One region of the Paenibacillus sp. FSL M7-0656 genome, then DNA from elsewhere that is predicted to be linked to it. Evidence: predicted binding sites of a transcription regulator. Region 1 holds the regulator's gene; the other holds the start of a gene.
What was found. The regulator LexA, encoded in region 1, represses DNA repair genes until DNA is damaged. The targets are predictions, from matches to a motif close to CGAACATATGTTCG.
Positions count from the first base shown of each region.

Region 2: recA (recombinase RecA) is a predicted target of LexA. The motif match lies at 9,685-9,698, and genes of this name have one in related genera.

Region 1 covers NZ_JBBOOT010000001.1:196,121-208,616, forward strand. Annotated here, with positions in the region: gene MHI01_RS00790 (adenosine deaminase) at 46-765, shown strand; gene MHI01_RS00795 (aldehyde dehydrogenase) at 2,066-3,367, shown strand; gene lexA (transcriptional repressor LexA) at 3,471-4,097, opposite strand; gene MHI01_RS00805 (LysM peptidoglycan-binding domain-containing protein) at 4,395-4,772, shown strand; gene MHI01_RS00810 (DUF896 domain-containing protein) at 4,868-5,077, shown strand; gene MHI01_RS00815 (hypothetical protein) at 5,203-5,712, shown strand; gene MHI01_RS00820 (HAD family hydrolase) at 5,741-6,532, shown strand; gene MHI01_RS00825 (hypothetical protein) at 7,128-8,168, shown strand; gene MHI01_RS00830 (cupin domain-containing protein) at 8,651-9,196, opposite strand; gene metH (methionine synthase) at 9,376-12,496, shown strand, end outside.
Region 2 covers NZ_JBBOOT010000001.1:1,631,291-1,643,786, reverse strand. Annotated here, with positions in the region: gene sleB (spore cortex-lytic enzyme) at 1-398, shown strand, start outside; gene yfmF (EF-P 5-aminopentanol modification-associated protein YfmF) at 525-1,805, shown strand; gene yfmH (EF-P 5-aminopentanol modification-associated protein YfmH) at 1,809-3,089, shown strand; gene ymfI (elongation factor P 5-aminopentanone reductase) at 3,091-3,861, shown strand; gene MHI01_RS07000 (DUF3243 domain-containing protein) at 4,026-4,289, shown strand; gene MHI01_RS06995 (DUF3388 domain-containing protein) at 4,487-5,254, shown strand; gene MHI01_RS06990 (helix-turn-helix domain-containing protein) at 5,321-6,367, shown strand; gene MHI01_RS06985 (hypothetical protein) at 6,435-6,605, shown strand; gene MHI01_RS06980 (YajQ family cyclic di-GMP-binding protein) at 6,761-7,252, shown strand; gene pgsA (CDP-diacylglycerol--glycerol-3-phosphate 3-phosphatidyltransferase) at 7,573-8,160, shown strand; gene MHI01_RS06970 (competence/damage-inducible protein A) at 8,268-9,524, shown strand; gene recA (recombinase RecA) at 9,768-10,832, shown strand; gene MHI01_RS06960 (regulatory protein RecX) at 11,115-11,852, shown strand; gene rny (ribonuclease Y) at 12,163-12,496, shown strand, end outside.

The DNA.
Region 1 (12,496 bases):
ATTTTTTTAGAAAAAAGAAAGATTAGAATTGAATGGAGGACTAAAATGATACAAACAATGAAAATTGCTAAAACATTTTTAGCCGGAGTCATGCTTTCTACATCTATCTCAATTCCAGCATTCGCTCAAGATCAGGCAAATTCTTTACCAGCACTTCAAGTGGAAAATAGCCTTTTAGAACTAGTCGAAAGTACAACCGATAATTCCATCACTTTTAAAGACGGTTCTACATTAATTCAATATGACAGCTATTATATTGCAACAGATTTAAATGGTAAAGATGAGTTAAAAATTACAAAAGTTGATGAGACTAAAGTAAAGTATGAAAATCTTCAAACTGGCGAAGTGAATTATGCTACAAACGAAATAAAACCTATTCACGAAGATCTCAGTTTCTCGCCACAAGCATTAGCAGACGGTTATGTATATAAAGGCAAAGTAGAAAATTCCACAGAGATAATATATGCAACTGCTTCTGCAATAGCAGGTATACTTGCTTCCTTTATAGGAGGACCTGTAGGTGGTAGAATAGCGGGCATACTTGTAAGCATCGGTGGTTATTATCTTTCTAAGGATGCTCCTAGAGCCTACTGGGTAACAAAAACATACACTAGAGATGTTAGGCATAGTGATTTTAGTGCGACATTATTCATCAGGAAGGACCATCACTATTATAAATATCATGATTATACCGGTTTTATTGATACCGCTTCTACAATCCAGACTTGCCAACCTTTTGGTTGTGGTCCAGTGAACGAATATTAAATCTATTTATGTCGGATAGAAAATATCCCATTAAAGTCGCTATTATAGCGGCTTTTTTGTTTTATTCGTACAAGTTCATTTTTCGATTACCGATTAGATAAATATTTAACTACTTAGCAGAAACTAAATAAATTGATAGAGTGGTCTTACGAAAAAGAAAAGCTCAACCGATAAAGCAATTGATGCTTTAATCCGTTGACAAAATATTAAAGGAGTAACAAGTAGGTTTCTAACTGGCGTAGGTGTTGTTGTCACTCTTCCAGTAGCTAAACCAGCTGATTAATGTACGTGCAAATACGAGTGATAGCTGCCATTGCTCACATGCGTGGTTATAATCCAAAAGATGATGAAGTTAAAACGTTGGTTTTTTCGTGTCTTACCAGACAAGCTGCTACAGATATTTTGAAGGCTGGTATAAAACCGGGCAGTATACCTGTAAAGAATGCGATTAGTAAGATTTCAAACGTAGCAATTAAGACTATAAATCATGTTTGGTGAAAATGGTATTATGTTTTCTTTCCAAATAAGTGTAGCCCAGCTGAATTAGACTTAAAAATAGTTTTAAGATAACGGACAGGATAGTGTAATTATTACGCGAATTATCCTAGGGAGTTGCATAAAGAAGGAAAAGCGTATCTAGAAAAATAAAAAAACTTCTTAGTGAGACTGGTGGAAAGTGTGCAAACCCGGGATGTTTAAGAATAGAGCCTGTTGATTACCATCAAATCAAGGTATGGGCAATTCATAAAAAACACGAAACTAGGCACATGATTGCGTGGAAAACTTAAAATAACTGATGATGAGTTATATAGATGGAAGCAGATAAAAGGGTCACCAAAGAAGCCTATGTTTGTCTGTAACCATGGCTTACTTTTAACATGATGCATTCGTTCACCGATAGATAATCGTAAAGCTCTCTTTTCATTAATGAAAGGGGAGTTTTTTATATGTGGTAACTAAACATTTCTATTTTGAAGAAATGTATCAATTCATGTTAGTAACAGCGCAAAAACCATTGTCATTTATCTAGTAACCCATTAAAGAGAAACTGAAATTAGAATTCTTTCTTACAGTGCATCAAACTGTCGGAAGCAAAAAATCTAAATTAAGCTTCCTTAGAAATTCTAATAGCCACTACATAGTAGCAAGTACTAGCTTTCACTCTATAAAAAATCCAACCATCGTTCAAATACATACAAATGGATGTTTCATTTGTATGTTGAAAGTTTCATATAGAAGAGGTATACTTTAATTAAATTTTGAACAATTTAATTTTAAATAATTAATTGGAGATGTTAATATGGATCAGGCAAAACAACTTGTGACAGAACAACGTACATTTTTTTATACAGGACAAACTAAAAATATCGAGTATCGGATTAATGCACTTCAACAGCTTAGAAAGGGAATTGAAAAGCATCAGCAATGGATTCAAGATGCACTTCGGGCAGATCTGAACAAATCTGAGGCGGAAGCTTACGGTTCCGAGATTCGCATTGTTCTGGGTGAACTGGATTTTGCATTAGAACATCTGCAGGAATGGGCTGCACCAAAACAAGTCCCAACTAATCCGGCTATGCAGGATGGGGTGAGCACCATTTACCCTGAACCATACGGAGTGGCTCTTATTATTGCACCTTGGAACTATCCTTTCCAACTGGCCTTTGGTCCACTGATTGGAGCAATTGCAGCCGGTAACTGTGCAGTTATCAAGCCTTCTGAATTAACACCAGCGGTATCTCGTTTGACATATGATCTGATTCTGGAGATCTTCCCTCAGGAGTATATCGCCGTTATGGAAGGGAAAGTTGAAGCCAGTACAGCATTGTTGAAAGAGAAGTTTGATTATATTTTCTTCACAGGAAGCACAGGTGTTGGTCGCATTGTTATGAAGGCAGCTGCGGAGCATTTGACTCCTGTAACCCTGGAGCTAGGGGGCAAGAGTCCTGCTATTGTCCATAACGATGCAGAACTAAAGCTGGTGGCCCAGCGTATTGTTCGTGGTAAGTTCCTGAATGCAGGCCAAACTTGCGTTGCTCCGGATTATTTGCTTGTACATGAACAAGTTCATGACGAATTGATCAATCTGATTGGCGCAGAGATCAAAGATAAATTTGGGGACGATGTGTTACAGAACGCTGATTTCCCGCATATTGTTAACTCGCGTAACTTTGATCGGTTGTCGAAATTCCTAACAGATGGCAAAACGCTGATTGGTGGACGTTCTGTACGAGAGCAGTTGCTCATTGAGCCGACTGTACTTGGAGATGTGAACTGGGAATCAGCTGTCATGCAAGAAGAGATCTTCGGTCCGATTCTTCCTGTATTTACGTACAGTGACCTGAATCCTATGCTAGATGAGATTGTTCGCCGGCCAAAACCATTGGCGCTATATCTCTTCACACAGGATGAGCAGTTGCAGGATCAGGTTCTGAATCAAGTATCCTTCGGTGGGGGATGTATTAATGACACACTTTCTCATATGACTTCACACTACCTCCCGTTTGGTGGTGTAGGAGAGAGCGGTATGGGCTCATATCACGGACAACAGAGCTTTGATGTGTTCTCGCATCACAAGAGTGTTCTGAAACGCAGTGAATAATTAGCCGCTAAAATAACAAAAACAAAAAAAAGAGGTTGTCCTGTTGATCAGGACAACCTCTTTCGTATTTCATTACATCTAGTTTTGTTACTCAAGTTAAATATTAATGAATATCTCGGAAAAGGCCAATGACTTTACCCAGAATACTAACATGTTTCAAACGTAAAGGTTCGAAGGTCGCATTCTCCGGTTGAAGGCGAATATGATCTTTCTCTTTATAGAACGTTTTCACTGTAGCTTCATCGTCTTCAGTCATTGCAACGACGATATCACCGTTATCAGCAGTTTGCTGTTGACGGACAATAACGTAATCTCCGTTAACGATTCCAGCTTCCACCATGCTATCTCCGACTACCGAAAGCATAAACACTTTCTGTTCGCCTACATAATGTGTAGGAAGAGGGAAGTAGTCTTCAATGTTCTCGGTTGCAGTGATTGGAACCCCGGCTGTAACCTTACCAACAACAGGAATACGTGCAACGCTATGAGCAAATTGATGAGAATGCTCAGATTCTTCCTGGCTCAAAAGCTCAATGGCTCTTGGCTTGGTAGGGTCGCGTCGGATCAAACCTTTTTTCTCCAAACGATCCAAATGTCCATGTACTGTTGAGCTGGAAGCCAGTCCAACCGCTTCACCAATTTCCCGTACGGAAGGAGGATACCCCTTCAACCGGACTTCATTTCGTATAAACTCCAGAATAGCCTGCTGCCTGCTGGATATCTTCGACATACCGTATCAACCCCATTTTAGTAACGTTTGGGAAAATTATAACATAGAACCTCCGTTCGTACAAACATAAGTTCTAAATAAAATAGCATTAAATCAGTGTTTTTTAACTTATAGAACAGAAATTGTTCAAAAGTCAGAGCATAATATTGCAAATGCTTTGCAAATGTACTTGAAATAAGATATTGCTTCTTCTAAAAAAGAAGCGAACAATTGTTCTAAAAATCTATTGAACAAAACAAGTGTTCGTGTTATATTGATTTCAACAGATAGGAACAAACGTTTGGAGGCGGGTATTTAATGAGATATTCTACTTATCAAAGCATTTATGAACCAATGAATTCGGAACTGGTGAAGTCTAACATAGGGAAATACAAGAAGGTTTTAGCGCGTTTCAAGATTTCTTCATGGATGTTAAAGGTAGCCATTACCTCTTTGATTATATTTATTGGATGTAGCACTGTTTTAACTGTATTTGCCGGCAATGAGAATGATGTTCTGCCTGGAGGAAAGATAGCTGTTTCACAAGGGGAAACATTATGGAGTATTTCTTTGGAACATAAACCGACGAATATGGATACACGTATTTATATAGAAGCAATTAAGAAAGTGAATCAACTTCATACAACTTCCATCCAAGTGGGACAAGTACTAGCTCTACCGCAATTTGCAGAATAAAATGCACATCAATAAGTGTTAGCGCGTGTCAGCTTGACAAGCAGCCTTTATAATGGCAAAGTTAATATGACTTTGTATTTTTGGAGGGGACAAGCTTGGATATAGATAGTCTGGTAGCACGCATTAACGAATTGGCTCGTAAGCAAAAGTCAACTGGATTGTCGGAGGAAGAACTTGCTGAACGTGCCGAGCTAAGAGAGATTTATTTGAGTAATATTCGCAGCAATTTCAGACAACAACTGGATACCATTGAGATTGTTGATGATGAGAATGACAAAGGCCACCAAGGCAAACTCAAACACTAACGAAACCTAATGATATCATTATGATATTTAGGTTTCTTCCTGTTATTTTGAGTGTGCAATTTATAGGGGGAAATGTTGGTTTGCAATTATGTAAGCCGATACAAAGACACATAAGGGGGATTCTCATGTCGCGTTCGTTCGAGAGAACGGTTAAGAAAAATTCCAAGCAGTTAAATCAGCAACGCAAAAAAAGTGGTCAACCAATCACTGGTACACCAGGTGAAGAAGTCTTTAAGGGACGCAGCTTGTTGTTCCCAATATTTTTGATCGGTCTCGCCTTTTTGTATCTGTTTATGAGCACATTCCTTGTGCAAGCTCCAATGACAACTTGGGACTGGGTGACCATGCTGCTTTACGTATTTTTGGCAGTCATCTTCATGCTTCGCCGTCCATACATCAAGATTAGCAGTAATCGGATTATAACGACGAAGGGTAATCGTGAACGTTCAATTGGGGTTGACGATATCGTCAAATTCAGAATTGAACCAGGTACAGTTGTTATCGAACATAACAGTCGCGGGAAAAGATGGGTGTTTACCAAGTTATTGAACCGTTACGATACAGATGCGATTGCAGAACGTTTGCTGAAATTTGCGAAAGCACACCAGATCACCGTGGAAACCGTCGAAAAGTAATTATTGCATAAAGGGGTAGATGATCGGAATGGCGTTAAAAGCGATTTTGTTCGACCTAGATGATACTTTATTATGGGATGAGCGTAGTGTTCGAGAAGCTTTTCATGAGACTTGTCTAATCGCAGCGCAAGAGACTGGGGTCAAACCAGAAGAACTTGAAGAAGCTGTTCGTAATGAGGCACGTGGGCTGTATGAATCATATGAAACCTTTCCTTTTACCAAAATGATTGGAATCAATCCGTTTGAAGGCCTTTGGGCTAACTTTACTGGTGGGGATCAACCTGAGTTCCGTCAGTTGGAACAGCTTGCTCCAGTTTACCGTAAAGAATCCTGGCGTCGTGGCTTGTTGAAGTTGGGTATAGATCGGGAAGATCTTGCTGAACAACTGGCTGCGCAGTTTGGAATAGAACGGAGATCTCGACCACATGTATACGAAGAAACGATGGATACCTTGCGTCAGTTACAAGGCAAGTACAAACTGTTGTTGTTAACGAACGGTTGTCCTGCTTTGCAACAAGAGAAGTTGGATGGTGTACCTGAATTGACTCCTTTCTTTGATGAGATTATTATCTCGGGTAACTTCGGAAAAGGAAAACCAGATCCGTCGATATTTGAACATGCTTTGAGTAAACTGGGTGTTAAACCCGAAGAGAGCATGATGGTTGGAGACAAGTTAACGACTGATATTCGTGGTGCTTTATCATCTGGCATCCAATCCGTATGGATTAACCGTGAGCATAAGAACAACAATGAAGCGTATGCGCCAGACCATGAAATCAAGCATTTGTCTGAATTAACAGGTCTAATTGCTAATTTCTGAACCCACTTGTGATTTCACTAAATCAAATATAACATGAAGCATTGCGGCTATTTGGACGGTATTATCGTTCACATAGCTGACAATGCTTTTTTGTTTTTAGGGTGGTTTAGCGGGTACGATGACCGAAATGAATGTTACATCTATTTATTATTTATTATGGTAAAATTTATTGAAATTGTATAGGGGGTCAATTAAAATATAGTTGATATACTAGTGCCGCGGCCATATCAAATTTAAGGTAGAGATGTTTTAACAAATTTCTAACCGCAATTATAGTGAATTGCCAGTCATTCAAATGTCTACTGTGCTTTATTATGTACGTATTCCTAATGGGATACCATAATACTGCAATTCTTGAATGGAGGGAATTCGAAGTGGAATACCTACCTTTTCACTGATCTGTGCTTCCCGAGCTCGCTCGAATTAATAGATCACAGACGACGCAAATGCTTGGGGTGTAAAACGGCTCACGAATTCCTTTTCGCTCATCTGTCACCCTGGGCTTGACAATCGGTCATAAAGAAAAATGAAATTTAATCCTTTTAATGGATTATAGGAATCCAAATAGTTACTAAGCCCACCAAAGGAGACTCTTATGGATAAAATCATCTCTCTTACTGATTTTCAATATTTCAACGGTATGAAAAAAATGTTCCCACATAGCAATCATCCCTTCCTAAATTGCAGCCATAATTCTCTAATGACAATTGCCGACTATTTCAAAAAGGATAAGTTTTCTATAGTTAATAATTTCACCACGATATACAGATTTGATAAAGATAAACTAGGAAGTACCGGTTATTTCAAACTGGATATTTTGAACTTTAAGAGGCTAGATGAAGTAATGGATGAAATGTGTATTTCAATGAATTTTACTTCACCACATATAGATTCGTTACAATCAGAAATCATTAGTTCGCTTTCAAAAGGAAACCCAGTTTCCCTTGTTATTGATTTATATTATCAAAGAGGCCGTGAGTTTTATTTTAACAAAAAGCATGGTCTACATCCCATTTTAGTTTACGGCTTTAATTTAACAACCAATGAGGTCTATATTGTTGATGATATAACGGAGTATAAGAAGTACGTTGTACCGTTTACGGAAATTAAAAAAGCTTGTATGAGTGAAGAAATCAAGTCAGATGAGCCTTATTTTATTGAATTTATAAACAATGTTAATTATCATCATGAGAGAGACCCTAAGGAAATGTTGCACGAAAGTATCAAACGTCTTAAAGATAATATGCTGAACCATCAGGACGAAATAATTGAAGGGATACAAAGTATATCATTATTGGCTGATTTTTACGGAGATAGTATAACTAACGAAGATATTATAGAAACTTTAAGTAGCACCATCTATAGAAAGTGTTCGGAAAAGTTTAGATTAGTCGCTCTTTATGAACAACTTAATCCAGATCTTATCCATACAACAAAAGAAGAAATTGATTTAATAATTAATGAAATTATTATGGATTGGACAAATATTAGGGCAATTACGACCAAGGCTATCTTCTCACAAAACATTAATAGCGACACAGTTCGTAAATGCGTCCAGTTAATTAGACATTTACATGACAAAGAATTAAAGTTCATAAAGCAATTTTATAATCTACTTAATATTTTAGCCATCTAGAGGAGCTTTCTCTGGCATAACTTCTGGAGCTATGAGGCATCGCAGTCGTAATTTTTCATCCGTATCACGTCAACCAAAGCAAGGGAGTTGAAGAATCTATAAACGAGCTTAGGTTCTAAACGAGCATGCAACTACTTGAAGCGGGCAAAACTTATATTGGAGTCTCAGCGGTCTTACATCGTCTAATATCGAGTTTTGATGATTCTTTTGGAGCAATATGAGTTGTTTGCTGTTTGCCAAGTAACTTGAAGATAGTATGCTGGAAGTAGGCAAATGTTCGAATTCCAGGCACGAAAGAAATGCTAACCTAGTGAGAAGTAAAGATCACGGAAAAAATGAAAACGGGACGAAGTAAGATAGATCTCTACTTCGTCCCGTTTTCAACTTATGAGAGTTGTTTCACTAAACCGATCGATTTAAAGGTCAGTTCGTTTGGGTCTTTGGGTCAGGGGCCATGAAAGACCTGAACACATCTTGAAGGGTCAGGCGTTCTTGATAAAAGTAGGATCAGGGTATGGATCTGCAATCCAGCCATCTTTTTCGATGAACAGACGTACAGCAATAATTTGTTTGTTCTCCATTAAAGTGAAGAAGTGCGGTGTATTCTCAGGTACAGAGATAACGTCTCCAGGAGACAGTTCTACATTAAAGTAGCCCACATCATCTGTAGCTTTGATAACAAAGATTCCTTTACCAGCAACAATTGCACGGATCTCATCTTCAGCGTGGGTGTGAATTTCTTCGAACTTGGCGAGCTTTTCTTCGATATCTGGTGTTTGTTCGGACAGCGTGATGACATCCCAGATCTGGTACCCGCGACGTGCAGCCAAATCTCTGATTTCATAATCGTAAGTTTCCAAAACCTCGGTTTTCTGTTCATCAGTTAATCCAAAGTTATTTTGCAGATCAGTGTTCAGTTTGGAAGCGTCCCACTTCTCATATAATACTTCGTATTTGTTTAAGAAATTTCGAACATTTTCGTCACCAGTGATGCGTTCGTTCGTATTTCGGATAACAATTTCAGCCATGTTCTTTCCCTCTTTTCCACTTGGTTTAATTGAATTATATCGGATTGCTTTGTTTTTGTCGATTCTCAAATTCCGTTCATATTCGTGCAAACCCGCCATCTTTCGGGACCAAACCCGATCTTTCACATTAAGTTAGTTTCTGTTAAACTAAGATCTAACGTTTTGCGGGGGTGAAGATATTGGATAAGATTAGTCTACACGATGCATTAAAACAACGAATATTAATCCTCGACGGTGCAATGGGGACCATGATTCAACAAGTTGATCTGACTGGCGAAGATTTTGGCGGCGAAGATCTGGATGGATGTAATGAAATGTTAGTGCTTACTCGTCCAGAACTGATCCAGCGCATTCATGAAGAATATCTGGAGGCTGGCGCCGATTTAATTGAAACCAATACATTTGGTGCCACATCCGTTGTGCTTGCTGAATACGATATTCAGGATCGGGCACGCGAGATCAACCTGGAAGCAGCCAGAATTGCGAAAGCTGCGGTTGATCGTTTCTCTACACCTGAATCTCCACGTTATGTGGTAGGTGCGATGGGACCAACAACCAAAACACTGTCTGTAACTGGGGGAGTAACGTTCCAGGAACTTATCGACAGTTATTTGGAGCAAGCGCTTGCTTTAATAGAGGGAGGCGTTGATGCGCTACTACTCGAAACCTCACAGGATACCCTCAATGTAAAAGCAGGTAGCATTGGAATTCAGCAGGCCTTCGAACAGAGTGGTGTTACACTGCCCCTGATGATATCAGGAACGATTGAACCGATGGGAACGACCCTTGCAGGTCAGAACATCGAATCCTTTTATATATCCTTAGAACACCTTAACCCAATTTCGGTAGGACTAAACTGTGCTACGGGTCCGGAGTTCATGCGTGATCACATTCGCTCGCTTTCCGGAATGGCATCGGTTGCCGTTAGTTGTTACCCGAACGCGGGTCTTCCGGATGAGAATGGTAATTACCATGAGTCACCAGACTCGCTTGCTCAGAAGATTGGTGCTTTTGCCGAACAGGGCTGGTTGAATATTGCTGGTGGATGTTGCGGGACAACCCCTGCACATATTCGAGCGATGCGCGACACACTTGCCCAGTACCCCCCAAGAGAAATGAACGGAACACATCCACCGGCTTTATCTGGTATAGAACCGATCTACATCGAACAGGACAATCGTCCATACATGGTTGGTGAGCGTACGAATGTGTTGGGATCACGGAAATTCAAACGACTCATTGTAGAAGGTAAATATGAAGAAGCCTCGGAAATTGCTCGTGCTCAAGTGAAAAATGGAGCGCACATTGTTGACGTGTGTGTACAAGATCCGGACCGCGAAGAGTCTGAAGACATGGTGAAGTTCCTTGAATTGGTTGTAAAAAAAGTGAAGGTTCCTCTCATGATTGATACAACAGATGCTTCAGTAATTGATCTGGCCCTCCAGTACTCGCAAGGTAAAGCGATAATTAACTCCATTAACCTTGAGGATGGCGAAGAGAAATTTGAGCTGATCACACCGTTGCTTCATAGATATGGTGGTGCGGTTGTTGTCGGAACGATTGACGAACGGGGTCAGGCGATTAGTCGGGAAGACAAGCTTGACGTAGCCAAACGCTCTTACGATTTGCTGGTGAACAAATATGGCCTCAAACCAGAAGACCTGATTTTTGATACGTTGGTGTTCCCAGTTGGTACCGGAGATGAACAGTACATCGGTTCAGCCAAAGAAACTATTGAAGGTATAAGAGTGATTAAGGAAGCGATGCCAGAATGTCATACGATCCTCGGGATTAGTAACATTTCATTCGGACTGCCTGAAGCGGGCCGTGAGGTGCTGAACTCAGTATTCTTATATGAATGTACCAAAGCAGGTCTTGACTATGCGATCGTGAACACAGAGAAACTGGAGCGTTATGCCTCCATTCCTGAAGAAGAACGCAGACTCTCCGAAGAGCTTTTATATAACACGAATGATGACACTCTGGCGGCGTTCGTAGCGGCGTTCCGTAACAAGAAGGTTGAGAAGAAGGAAAAAATCTCAAACCTTTCATTAGAAGAGCGTCTCGCTTCATATGTAGTCGAAGGAAGTAAAGAAGGATTGCTGCCAGATCTCGAACAGGCACTTGCCAAATATACAGCACTTCAAGTAATTAACGGTCCACTGATGCGGGGGATGGAGGAAGTAGGTCGTCTCTTTAACAACAATGAGTTGATTGTAGCTGAGGTGTTGCAGAGTGCAGAGGTTATGAAGGCTTCTGTAGCATATTTGGAGCAATTCATGGAGAAGAACGAAACTTCGGTTAAAGGCAAGATCATTCTGGCCACGGTCAAGGGCGATGTGCATGACATCGGTAAGAACCTGGTTGAGATCATCCTTTCCAATAACGGTTACCGGATCATTAATTTGGGTATAAAAGTACCACCTGAACGTATCATTGAGGCATACCGAGAAGAAAAAGTCGATGCGATCGGTCTCTCGGGTCTATTGGTAAAATCAGCGCAACAGATGATTCTTACCGCTCAGGATTTGCGAACAGCAGGTATTGATGTGCCTATTATGGTTGGCGGAGCGGCGCTAACACGCAAATTCACCAAAAATCGTATCCGTCCTGAATATAACGGAATGGTTGTATATGCCAAAGATGCGATGGATGGTCTGGATCTGGCGAACAAATTGATGAATCCTGTTTCACGTGAAGTGATGCAACTGGAGATGGAAGCTGAGAAAGAAGCTGATGCTTCAGGTGCTGTAGCTGTTCAGGCTCTTCCAGAGCTTACGCGAGTGGAGCGTTCGGATATTGCTGTAGATCATCCGGTTCTTGTCCCGCCTGATCTGGATCGGCATACGATGCGTAACTATCCTTTATCACATATCCTGCCATACGTGAACATGCAGATGTTGCTTGGACATCATCTGGGGTTGCGCGGTTCAGTAGAACAACTGCTTGCTTCAGGTGATAAGAAGGCTACCGACCTGAAAGCAGTCGTGGATGATATCATGCAAGAGGCTGTTCGTGACGGGATTATTCAGGCGCATGCCATGTATCGTTTCTTCCCGGCTCAGTCCAGTGGTAACAGCGTCATTATCTATGATCCAAAGGACACCAGTAATATTTTGCATACATTTACGTTCCCGCGTCAAAAAGTCGAGCCGTTCCTATGCCTGTCCGACTTCCTGAAACCTGTTGAATCCGGTCAGATGGATTACGTTGGTTTCATGGTAGTTACTGCCGGACACGGTGTGCGTGAACTATCCACGGCGTGGAAAGATCAAGGGGATTATCTTCGCTCGCATGCTC
Region 2 (12,496 bases), 1.4 Mb from region 1:
ATAAAGAGCAAGACAATATGGGATCTGCCAATGCCCTTGGTCTCTCAGAGAATGAACTCAAGATTATGGCTAACGCTGTATATGGTGAAGCCCGGGGTGAACCGTTTGAAGGTCAAGTCGCAGTAGCGGCAGTAATAATGAATCGCGTGAAATCACCAAGCTTTCCAAATACGCCTTCAGGCGTGATCTTTCAACCAGGTGCATTTACGGCTGTAGCGGACGGACAGATCTATTTGGAACCAAACGCACAAGCCAAAAAGGCAGTTGAGCAGGCCCTGAATGGATGGGATCCGTCCGGTGGATGTCTCTATTATTTTAACCCGAAGACAGCAACATCCAAATGGATCTGGACCCGCCCACAAGTGAAAACAATCGGACAGCATATCTTTTGTATGTGATGATGTTGGAAGCAACCAGAAGGCGTGACTTCGGTTGCTTCTTGCCTTTTGAATGGGTTAAAATGGTTGTTACGTTTAGCTTAATACGATTGCATGATAAATGACGCCGTAAAGGGGTTTTGACATTTGAATACATCAGGATTCGAACGAGGTAGCAAGAGAGAGTTTCGTATACATGTGCTTCCGACTAAACGTTTTAAAACGTTTGCTATATCGTTATATGCAGGAGTTCCCTTACGGGAAGATACAGTAACCAAAGTAGCGCTGACACCTTTTGTTCTGCGACGCGGCACGGAGTCCTATCCGGAAACAACGCAATTTCGTGAGCAACTGGAGCATCTGTATGGAGCAGGTTTTGGTTTTGACGTTTATAAACGCGGGGATTACCAGATTGTACAGTTCCGAATGGATACCATTAATGATTCCTTTGTTGGAGGGGATGAGCAGTTGCTGGATCGTTCATTTGCCTTCCTAGGAGAGGTTCTTACACGACCTGCACAGGAGAATGGACATTTCAGGACGTCTTATGTACAAGCAGAGCGAGAGACTGTTCGGAAAAAGCTGGAGTCCATCGTGAATGATAAAATGCGCTATGCGGCTGAACGCAGTATCGAGGAAATGTGCAAGAACGAGCCATACCGTCTTCATCCATTGGGTGAGCGAAAGGATCTGCCTGGGATTGAGCCCGACACACTGACTGCGTCTTATCAGGAGTGGCTGCAGCAGGCGAGTATGGATCTGTACGTGGTAGGGGATACGACACTGGAGGAGGTCGAGAACCTTGTTCAGCGTTATTTCAATGTAGATCGAACGTCCTCCTCTGATTACAAGACACAGGTAGCGGTTCGAGGAGATAAGGAAGTGGAGACCGTTGTTGAGCGACTGAATGTGAGTCAGGGAAAACTCAATATGGGAATCCGTACATCTATCACTTATGGAGATCCTCAGTATGCCGCAGCACTAATGTACAACGGGATTCTCGGTGGTTATCCTCATTCCAAACTGTTTGTCAATGTTCGTGAAAAAGAAAGCCTGGCGTATTACGCATCTTCAAGATATGACGGACATAAAGGCATTGCGACGATTCAATCCGGGATTGAAATCCCTAATTATGAGAAGGCCGTCACCATCATCAAGCAACAACTGGAAGAAATGAAAAGCGGCTCAATCAGTGATCTGGAAATGTCTCAGACCAAAGCAATGATCCGTAACTTGCTTAAGGAAATGCAGGATTCTGCTTTTGAGATGATCGCTTATGACTTCAATCGACAGTTGTCTGGCAAAGAAAGAACGGCTGAAGAACTGTTGGCTCAGGTAGAACATATTAGCAAGGAAGATGTACGTGAGGCGGCAGAACAATTCCGTCTGGATACGATTTATTTCTTGCGGGACGAGAAGGAGGAATAATCGGTGGAGAGCATTCGGTATGAGCATTTGCAGGAGACACTATATTACGAAGTAATGGATAACGGACTGCATGTGTATATTTTGCCTAAACCGGGATTCCAGAAAACGTATGCTACGTTTGCAACCAAGTATGGATCGGTGGATAATCATTTTCAGGTTGAAGGGCAGGAAGCAGTGAAGGTCCCGGATGGGATTGCTCATTTCCTGGAGCATAAAATGTTTGAAGAACCAACAGGTGATATTTTTGCAACATTTGCGTCTCATGGTGCTTCAGCTAACGCATTTACGAGCTTTGATCAGACGGTTTATTTGTTTTCAGCGACCGAATATGTGAATGAAAATATACAAACATTAGTCGACTTTGTGCAAAATCCTTACTTCACGGATCAAAATGTGGAAAAGGAAAAAGGCATTATTGGACAGGAAATTGACATGTATGCTGATAATCCGGACTGGCGTGTTTATTTTGGATTGATCGAAGCCATGTATCAAAAACATCCGGTGCATATCGATATTGCAGGAACGGTGGAATCCATCCGTACGATTACCAAAGAGATGTTGTATGAGTGTTATAACACCTTCTATCACCCGAGTAATATGCTCTTGTTTGTGGTGGGTGGTGTAGATCCACAAGAAGTCATTGATATGGTTCGATCGAACCAGGAGCAGAAGGATTATAAGCCACAGGGGAGCATTCAACGTTTCTTCGAACCGGAGCCTGAGCAGGTAGGAGAAGCCAGACGGGAAGCGAAACTGGCTGTTTCACTGCCCAAATGTCTGTTTGGATTCAAGGAGACGGAGGTTGGACTTACCGGGGAACAATTGTTACGGCGAGATATGACAACGCAGCTGATGATGGACCTTTTATTTGGCTCAAGCACACGATTATTTCAGAAGCTCTACGATGAAGATCTGATCTCGGACAGCTTTGGACATGAGTATAACAGTTCGCCGCAATATGCTTTTTCAGCCATTGGTGGTGATACAAAAGACCCGGATCAACTGCTCGCGCGTATACGTGAAGAAGTGGATGCCATTGTAGAAAAAGGGTTCGATTCCACGGATTTTGAACGTGCACGCAAAAAGAAAATAGGCGGATATTTGCGTATGCTCAATTCTCCGGAGAACATTGCGCATGAATTTACACGTCAGCAATTCCGTGGCGGTGATTTTTTCAATATGCTGCCGCTCTATGAATCGATTACACTGGAAGATGTAAATCTCAGACTGAGAGAGCATATTCGGTGGGATCATCTGGCTGTATCGCTAGTCGTGAGTCCTTGATATGGAGAGGGGAACGGGACAATTGAAGGCAATCGGGGAAATGACTGTACTGGTAACTGGCGCAAGCGGTGGCATCGGAGCGGCTATCGCAGAACGCTTTGCCAGAGTGGGGATGAATGTTGTTATACACTATATGAAATCGCATGAAGCAGCGAATGAAGCCGCCAGACGGTGCATGGAACAAGGCAACGGAAAAATCATGACCGTGTCTGCGGATCTTCGCAGCCGGGAACAGATTGAGCGTATGCGTGAGAAGCTGGAGTCGCACAATCTCATGCCAGATATCCTTGTGAACAACGCAGGAATCTCGCACTATGGGATGTTGGCTGATGTTACAGAGGAGATCTGGGATGAAGTGATGGCGATTAACCTCAAAGGCACGTTTATGTGTACACAGGAAATGATGCCTCACATGATCTCCCAAAGGTACGGACGGATCATTAATGTATCGTCGATCTGGGGACTGTCTGGTGCTTCTTGTGAGGTGCTGTATTCTACAACCAAAGGTGGGGTGAATGCATTCACCAAAGCGCTTGCGAAAGAACTCGCACCTTCCGGAGTAACCGTAAATGCCGTTGCTCCTGGTGCCGTCCAAACATCCATGCTGAACCATCTGGATCAGAGTGAACTGAAGATGCTGGAAGAGGAAATTCCGGCAGGAAGACTTGCTCAACCTGATGAAATCTCATCATTGGTTTATTTTTTGGCCCTCCCTGAATCGGGTTATATCAATGGGCAGATCATCAGTCCAAATGGCGGTTGGTTAACGTAAAAAAAGCAAGAAAACTTGACTGGCTGTGAACGAACCAGGTGAAGGTTGCTGAGAAGCAGTCGTCTTCCGGATTATTTTCAAAATGCTCGTATATAAAATGCCTCGAAAGCACATATTACAACTGTTGATTTTAAATCTCATGCGTCATCTAAGGAGGATTTATCATGTCAACAGAAAAAACAGTGCTCTCCAGTTTTGACACATGGAAGAAGTTCCTGGGTGACCGCGTACTGCAAGCAGAGAAGATGGGGATGAGTGAAGAAACCATCAACAAACTTGCGTATGAAATCGGCGACTTCCTTGATGAGAAAGTCGATCCGGCGAACCATTCCAACCGGGCATTGAAAGAGTTATGGGATGTCGGCGATGCTGATGAGCGTCGTACGATTGCGTGCCTGATGGTCAAATTGGCCAAACAAAACGCATAAGATTACAGATGAAGAGCTCCCGCAAGGGGGCTTTTCTCTAATGATTACAAACGGATTACAGAGCTGTTCTTGTAATTCATTTTCATTTTATATATCATTAACGTGACCCATTTTTAGAAGATGTCTCAGATTGTTGTCCAGTGGATATGTTCTGTTGCTGTCGAATAATGGGGAATAATGCATTACGGGGTGTTGAAATGGAATCTAAACAATGGTACATGGAATATAAAATACATAAGAACAGACCCGGTTTGTTAGGCGATATTGCCTCTATGCTGGGGATGCTTGAAGTGAATATATTGACCATTAACGGTGTTGAAGGCAAAACTCGAGGCATGTTGCTTGAATCGGATGATGATGAAAAAATCCGTTTGCTTGGTGAAATGCTTGGCAAAGTAAACAGCATCACCGTATCGGCTTTGCGGCAGCCTAAATTGGTGGATATTTTGGCCGTACGTCATGGCAGATACATTGACCGTGACTCGGATGATCGCAAGACATTTCGTTTCACACGAGATGAACTTGGGTTACTTGTGGACTTTTTGGGTGAAGTATTTAAGAGGGAAGGCAATCAGGTCATCGGTTTGCGCGGAATGCCTCGTGTTGGCAAAACGGAGTCTATTATTGCGGGCAGCGTATGTGCAATGAAGCGATGGACGTTTGTTTCCTCCACACTTCTTCGTCAGACGATAAGGAGTCAAATGTCCGAAGACGAATTGAACCCAAACAATGTCTTCATCATTGACGGAATTGTAAGTACGATTCGTTCCAGTGAGCGGCATTACAACCTGTTGCAGGATATTATGTCCATGCCTAGCACCAAAGTTATTGAACATCCGGATATTTTTGTACAGGAATCCGAATATGATTTTAATGATTTTGATATTATTATTGAATTGCGTAACATTCCCAATGAAGAGATTATTTATGATACGTTTACGGCTAGCTACACCGATGAATTGTAAGGAACCGTACGGAATCATGGAATAGATTAGCAACAACTCAAGAGATAAACATAAGGAGGAGATGGCATGTCTGAACTGGGTCAGCAGTTAAGGGAGGCCCGGCTGCAAAAAGGGATGAGTCTTGACGATGTACAGGAAATGACAAAAATTCGCAAGAGGTATCTGGAGGCCATAGAAGCAGGAGACTATAAAGTGCTGCCGGGTAGCTTCTATGTGCGTGCTTTCATCAAAACCTATGCGGAGACCGTGGGACTGAACCCTGATGAGCTGCTGGAGGGACACAAAAAAGACGTACCCGAAGAAGAGACGGAAGCAACGATGGAACCGGTTATTCAGAAGCGTTCCAGCCGTCCGGTTGAGCGTAGTAATCGATGGATGTCTGTCGCGTTGATGTGGACATTCCCTGTTTTGATCGTAGTACTGTTGTATGTATACGTGGTGTATAACAATGGTGATGAATCAGATAATCCGGGTCTTGATCAGGTCAAAATTACAGACAGTCAACAACAGCCTGAGGATAAACCGGATCCACCTGCTGACAACGGACAGGCATCTAATCCGCCTGCGACAGATTCAGGTACTGACGGTACTGGTGAGGGCGACGCTGGGGGTAATGGTGGCGGTACAGACACTGAAGGACAGACGGATGGCCAAACTGATGGCCAAACGGACGGACAGACGGATGAAACTGAGGAAAAACCAACTGACAATTCACCGTCTAATGTGACTGTTGCAGAAGATGGGAAATCAGGGAATATTACGAACTTTAAAGTTAACGGTAGTGCAGGGCAACCTGTAACGGTTACGATCAAAGCAACAGGTAATAGCTGGCTGGAAGTGTATAAAGGCGAAAACTCCAGTGGAGAGAAGTTGGAGTATGGTAACACAGCCGAAGGTGACAGCTATACCTTTGAGTTGGATAGTGTAGGCATGTATATTAAGTCTGGTTACGCTGCAGCGACCACGATTGAAGTTGGCGGGCAAGTTGTAACGGATGGCAAGGCGACCAATCGGATCCGTTTGAAGCTTGGTGAAGACAGTAGTGGTACTACTTCCACAGGTGTCGAAAATGGATCAACGGACGGTACAGGAGGTACCACGGGTAGCGAATAACCGGGTCAACTGCAGGAGACAATAACCGTGTCTTAACTTGCAGTTAACTTTTGGTGAAGTGAGGTGGATGGCTGTGACAGTCAGCTGGATCGTAACAGGTTTAGGGATCATTGTCAGCCTCCTGGGTTATTACCTGACTCCAAGTGCTTGGGGTTACGGAATATTGGGTTTTGGACTTGCACATGTACTTTTGGGTGTGCTCGATATGTTCAGACAGCCCAACCGCAGCCGCTATTAGGTTGGAAGCTGGACCAGCAAGCATTTTTGGCAGCCACTTGAAGTGGAAGCCAAAAATGCTTTTTTCTTTGTGTAAAACAGCTTGAAATTAGACTTTTGCTTAAGGTATCCTCTATAATGTTACAGAACATACGATTAACTGAAAGGGTGACTGGTTTGAGCTCAGAAAATTCATTTGATATCGTGTCCAAAATGGACTTGCAAGAACTGACAAATGCCGTTACACAAACCGAGAAAGAAATTGGCGCTCGTTATGACTTCAAGGGCAGCAAGAGCAGCCTGAAACTGGATAAGGATGCGTTAACGATCGTATCTGATGATGAGACCAAACTCAAGGCTGTCATTGACGTGCTTCAATCCAAAATGGCGAAGCGTGGTCTACCATTGAAAAACATTGATTACGCAAAGGTAGAGCCAGCGTCTTCTGGTACAGTCCGCCAGCGTTTGAATTTTAAACAGGGGATTGATCAGGACATCGCCAAGAAAATCAATATCCTGATTCGGGATTCCAAGATGAAGGTGAAGAGTCAGATTCAGGGAGATCAACTTCGGGTAACTGGTAAGAGTAAAAATGATTTGCAAGCTGTCATGCAGTTGCTAAATGGTGCTAACCTGCCTCTGGATTTGCAATATACAAATTTCAAGTAATAAGGCCTTTTTGTAGCAAAAGTGTTTTTTTGACACGGTATTGGGCGTATATTATACTAAGTGTGCATTGCTGGCAGTCAAGCATCAAGTCCAGTCCTCATCGTTTGCTGACTTTGTGAAAAGCAGTACATCTTCTGGAAGTCACCGGAACGTTTAAAGCGTTTTGCTTTTGAGCGGTTGACTTTATTTTTTGCGTTTCTACATAGTGGGATCATGTTAATATGGATTGACATTGAAACTGTACATTTCATGTTCCGGATGATGATAACGGGATTATGATGATTGTTTGGAGTAATGGAGGATATGAGGGAGGGCGTCTTGTGAATTTACCCAACCGGATTACGCTTGCACGAATTTGCTTAATCCCTTTTTTGATGGTGTTCCTGCTCGTGGATTTTCCATTTTATCCAGAGCCGTTGCAGCTTGGAAGCTTGTCGCTTCCGTATAATCAACTGATTGCTGCTGTTATTTTTATCATCGCCGCAAGCACAGATGGAATTGACGGATACCTTGCGCGGAAAAATAACATGGTTACCAATCTGGGGAAACTGCTCGATCCACTCGCAGACAAGCTGCTGGTTACTGCAGTTTTGATCTCGCTTGTGGAGATGGGCAAGCTGGATTCCTGGATTGCAGTTGTGATTATTAGTCGTGAATTTGCAGTTACCGGCTTGCGTCAAATTGCATTGCTGGATGGTTCGGTTGTTGCCGCCAGTGCTTGGGGCAAGCTGAAGACTGTAGTGCAGATTGTGGCGATTGTGCTGTTGCTGTTGAACAATTTCCCGTTTTCATACACGGGTATTCACGTCGATATTATCGCGGTATGGGCAGCAGCGCTTATTACCATCTGGTCGGGTATCGATTACTTTATCAAAAACAAAAACCTGCTTCATTTAACAAAAGCATAATGGTTTGTTCTTAAATGGGTAATCATGAAGGAAGCATTGGGTCAGGGGCAATAGGAAATTATCCTATTGCCCTTTGATCACTCACCACGTGTACAGGAGGATGCTCAATGAAGGCAGAAATCATTGCAGTTGGCACAGAGCTACTGCTTGGACAAATCGTCAATACCAATGCCAGATACCTATCCCGTGAATTGGCTGCGATGGGGATCGATGTATATTTCCAAACGGTGGTTGGGGATAACCTGAACCGACTTAGTGAAGCTATTCGCATTGCGCAGAGCCGTGCAGACGTTATTTTATTTTCCGGTGGCATCGGACCTACCCAAGATGATCTGACCAAGGATGCGCTCGCAGCTGTTCTTAACCGGAAACTGCATACAGATCGAATGGCAATGGACAAAATTGAGAGCTTTTTCAGAGATCGTAATGTGGATATGACAGAGAATAACCGACGTCAGGCGATCGTTATTGATGGCGGAACACCTCTGGCCAATGAAACGGGCCTGGCGGCAGGAAATGCGATTTCTGACAATGACAAATATTATGTTGTGATGCCTGGACCACCTAAAGAGTTGATTCCAATGTTTGAACAGGAAGTCAAACCTTGGCTGTTCCAGCATGTACTCACAGAAGAGATGCCGATCTATTCCCGAATGCTCAAATTCGCAGGTATTGGTGAATCTGCTCTTGAAGATCGACTTCTGGATCTGATTGACGCGCAGACAGACCCTACGATTGCTCCTTACGCGAGCGAAGGCGAAGTTACGGTACGCGTCTCCACAAAGGCTGCGAGTGAGGGAGAGGCGAAGCTGAAGCTGGATGCGATGGAGGTTCAGATTCGGGAGCGTTTGACAGAACATCTCTACGCGAACGAGGATGTACCTATAGAGTACACGATTGTAACCATGATGTCTGACATGGGGCTGACGCTCAGCGCTGCTGAGAGCTGTACAGGAGGGCTTGTCATGCAAAGTCTGACCTCTGTACCCGGAAGCGCATCAATGCTCAAAGGTGGTATTGTTTGTTACTCCAATGAAATTAAAGAAAAGCTGCTGAATGTGCCTCATGATTATCTGGAGGGTGAAGATGCACCTGGGGCGGTAAGTCCTGAGGTTGCAAAAGTGCTTGCTGAGCAGGTCCGCATGATTGGTGATGCTGATTTTGGCTTGGCTGTTACCGGTGTAGCTGGACCGGGATATTCGGAACGCAAACCACCCGGACTTGTCTTCATCGCTCTTGCTGAACGTGGAAAAGAGACGGATATTCATGAGCTGCGTATTAATGGTAATCGCGAGACGGTTCGCATTCGTTCAGCCAAAGCAATTCTATATCGCTTATGGCAAAAACTTGTGGCGATGGATTGATTAGTTAATAGCTTCGATTGCATTTACAGTTCCAAGCAAGTATAATTAAGGAAGACGGAAGAACCGTAGAATTAGGCTTTACAGCCTTGTTTACGGTTCTTTTTTCTGTTTAATGGAAAGTTTCCTTGAGGAAGAGGCGCCTCGGCCTTTACAAAAAAAACGAATGTATGTTCGAAAAAAAGCTTGGCAAACGTGTTAAAACAAGGTATCATTATCTTATAAACAGTAAAGGGTGTGAGCTTATTGTCAGACCGTCGTGCCGCGCTTGATATGGCGCTCCGTCAAATAGAGAAGCAATTTGGTAAAGGATCCATCATGAAACTGGGTGAGTCCACTCATATGAATGTGGAAATTATTCCCAGCGGTTCCTTGGCTTTGGATATTGCATTAGGAACAGGCGGCTTGCCTAAAGGCCGTATTGTTGAAATATATGGACCTGAATCCTCTGGTAAAACAACCGTAGCATTGCATGCTATCGCTGAAGTACAAAGAGCGGGTGGACAAGCTGCATTTATCGATGCCGAGCATGCTCTTGACCCACAATACGCAAGCAAACTTGGTGTTAATATTGATGAATTGCTTCTGTCTCAGCCAGATACGGGTGAGCAAGGGCTGGAAATTGCAGAAGCTCTTGTACGCAGTGGTGCAGTAGATATTGTCGTTATTGACTCTGTAGCCGCATTGGTTCCAAAAGCAGAGATTGAAGGCGAAATGGGCGATTCACACGTTGGTTTGCAAGCGCGTTTGATGTCTCAGGCGCTGCGTAAACTGTCTGGTGCAATCAGCAAATCCAAAACAATCGCAATCTTCATTAACCAGCTTCGTGAGAAAGTCGGCGTTATGTTTGGTAACCCGGAAACAACACCTGGTGGTCGTGCTCTGAAGTTTTATTCCACAGTACGTCTGGATGTGCGTCGTATTGAGAGTATCAAATCAGGCAATGACATGATTGGTAACCGTACACGTATTAAAGTTGTGAAAAACAAAGTGGCACCTCCGTTTAAACAAGCGGAAGTGGATATCATGTATGGCGAGGGTATCTCGAGAGAAGGCAGTATCATTGACATTGGTACAGAGCTGGACATCGTTAATAAAAGTGGTGCATGGTACTCTTACGAAGGCGAGCGTTTAGGACAAGGCCGTGAGAACGCAAAGCAGTTCATGAAAGAGCATAAAGATATTGCTGACATCATTGAACAAAAAATTCGTGTAGCCAGTAACTTGGTTACTGCAGTTCCTGCGCCAACGAGTGAAGAGCAGCAAAAAGAAGCAGCAGAAGAACAAGAATTGTTTGAAATCAACGAGTAATCTCTCAAAACCTCCCTTGTAGGGAGGATCCTGAGGGTGTTCCCCACTGGCTCCGTAAACTTATCTGATTGAGCTTGGATCAATCTGGATAATGGATTGTAGTGGGAGTACTCGTGCTGTCTAACAGCCCCTGTCCCAATGGACAGGGGCTGTTAGCACGCTAACTGTGGAGTAAAGGCCGGGCAGAGTTCCCGGTCTTTTGTGTTATTGGTGTTCTTTGTCTTATGTGAAGGTGTGTTTGGTGTAGTCAGAATGAAATTTGTTATGAAAGGGGAGACCAGAATGGATCAACATGACGAGGATTTATATGAAGAAGCAGAACAGGATGGCCTATCCCAATTTCCGGACAACGAAGAACTTATTATTACACGTGTAGAACGAACGAAGAGCAGGCAAGCTCGTTATCGAATCACTTTTGGCATCCACTCCATTACGGTTCTTGAAGATGTGATGATTAAATACAGGATGACTCAAGGTAATACGTTTATGAAGAAGGATCTGGAGGAAATCATTGTAGCTGACGAGCGACAGCGGACGTATGCACAGTCTCTGCGTTTTTTGGAGCATAAGCCACGTACGCGCCATGAATTAAGTCAGAAACTTCGTCAGAAGGAGTTTGCTGCACCTTTGATTGAAGAGGCGCTGGATCGGCTTGAGCGGGAGAACCTGGTGGATGACGATCTATTTGCGAAGGAATGGACAAGACAGCGTATGGAGGGCAAGCGGAAGGGAAAACTGTGGATAAGGCAAGAGCTGCGTCAAAAGGGCATTGCCAATGATCTCATTGTTGAGGCACTAGAAGGGATCAGTACAGATGCGGAATTTGAGACTGCCTTGAGTGCCGGACGAAAAAAATGGAATCAGGTCAAAGGGGACGTCAAAGAGAAGAAAAATAAAACGCTTCCCTTCCTAATGAGACGTGGTTTTTCAATGGATATGGTGCGCCGGGTCGTGAATTGTTTAATTGAAGAAGATGAGGCTGGGGACCCTGAAGATGACGAAGCGTTGTTATGGGATTAGCAGACTAGAGTCTCTATACTGCATTCTCTTGACAATTTCTTTCGTCAAATACTAAAATGGACATGAGTCTGTAAGAAATGGACAACCCTTTTTCCTTCCAAAAAAGCGGTTTCGGTTTCTTAAGATTTATACCATTCTTAATTATGGGTTCGCTGGAAACAGTGAATAGTACGTGGAAACATGTACATGTGAAATGAAAATCGGCGGGGGATCGCCGTGAGTATTCGTTATTCCCAAACATATGTAAGGTTTGAAAACTGCAAATTGACCCAAGGAATGCCTTGGAGGAACCAACGAGGAGGTGAACAGTATGGAAATTGCAATCACGATCGCTCTCGTTGCAGCCGCGCTATTCATTGGGTTCGGAGTAGGATATTTTATTCGCAAATCTCTTGCAGAGGCTAAAATCTCTAGTGCGGAACAAGCTGCCGTACAAATCGTGGAGAACGCGAAGAAAGAGGCAGAAGCACTGAAGAAAGAAACGGTGCTGGAGGCGAAGGATGAAATCCATCGCATTCGCGCTGAAGCTGAAAAAGACACTCGTGAACGTCGGAATGAAATTCAACGACAAGAAAGACGATTGTTGCAAAAAGAAGAGTCGCTGGATAAAAAATTGGAATCACTCGAACGTAAAGAAGAGCAAG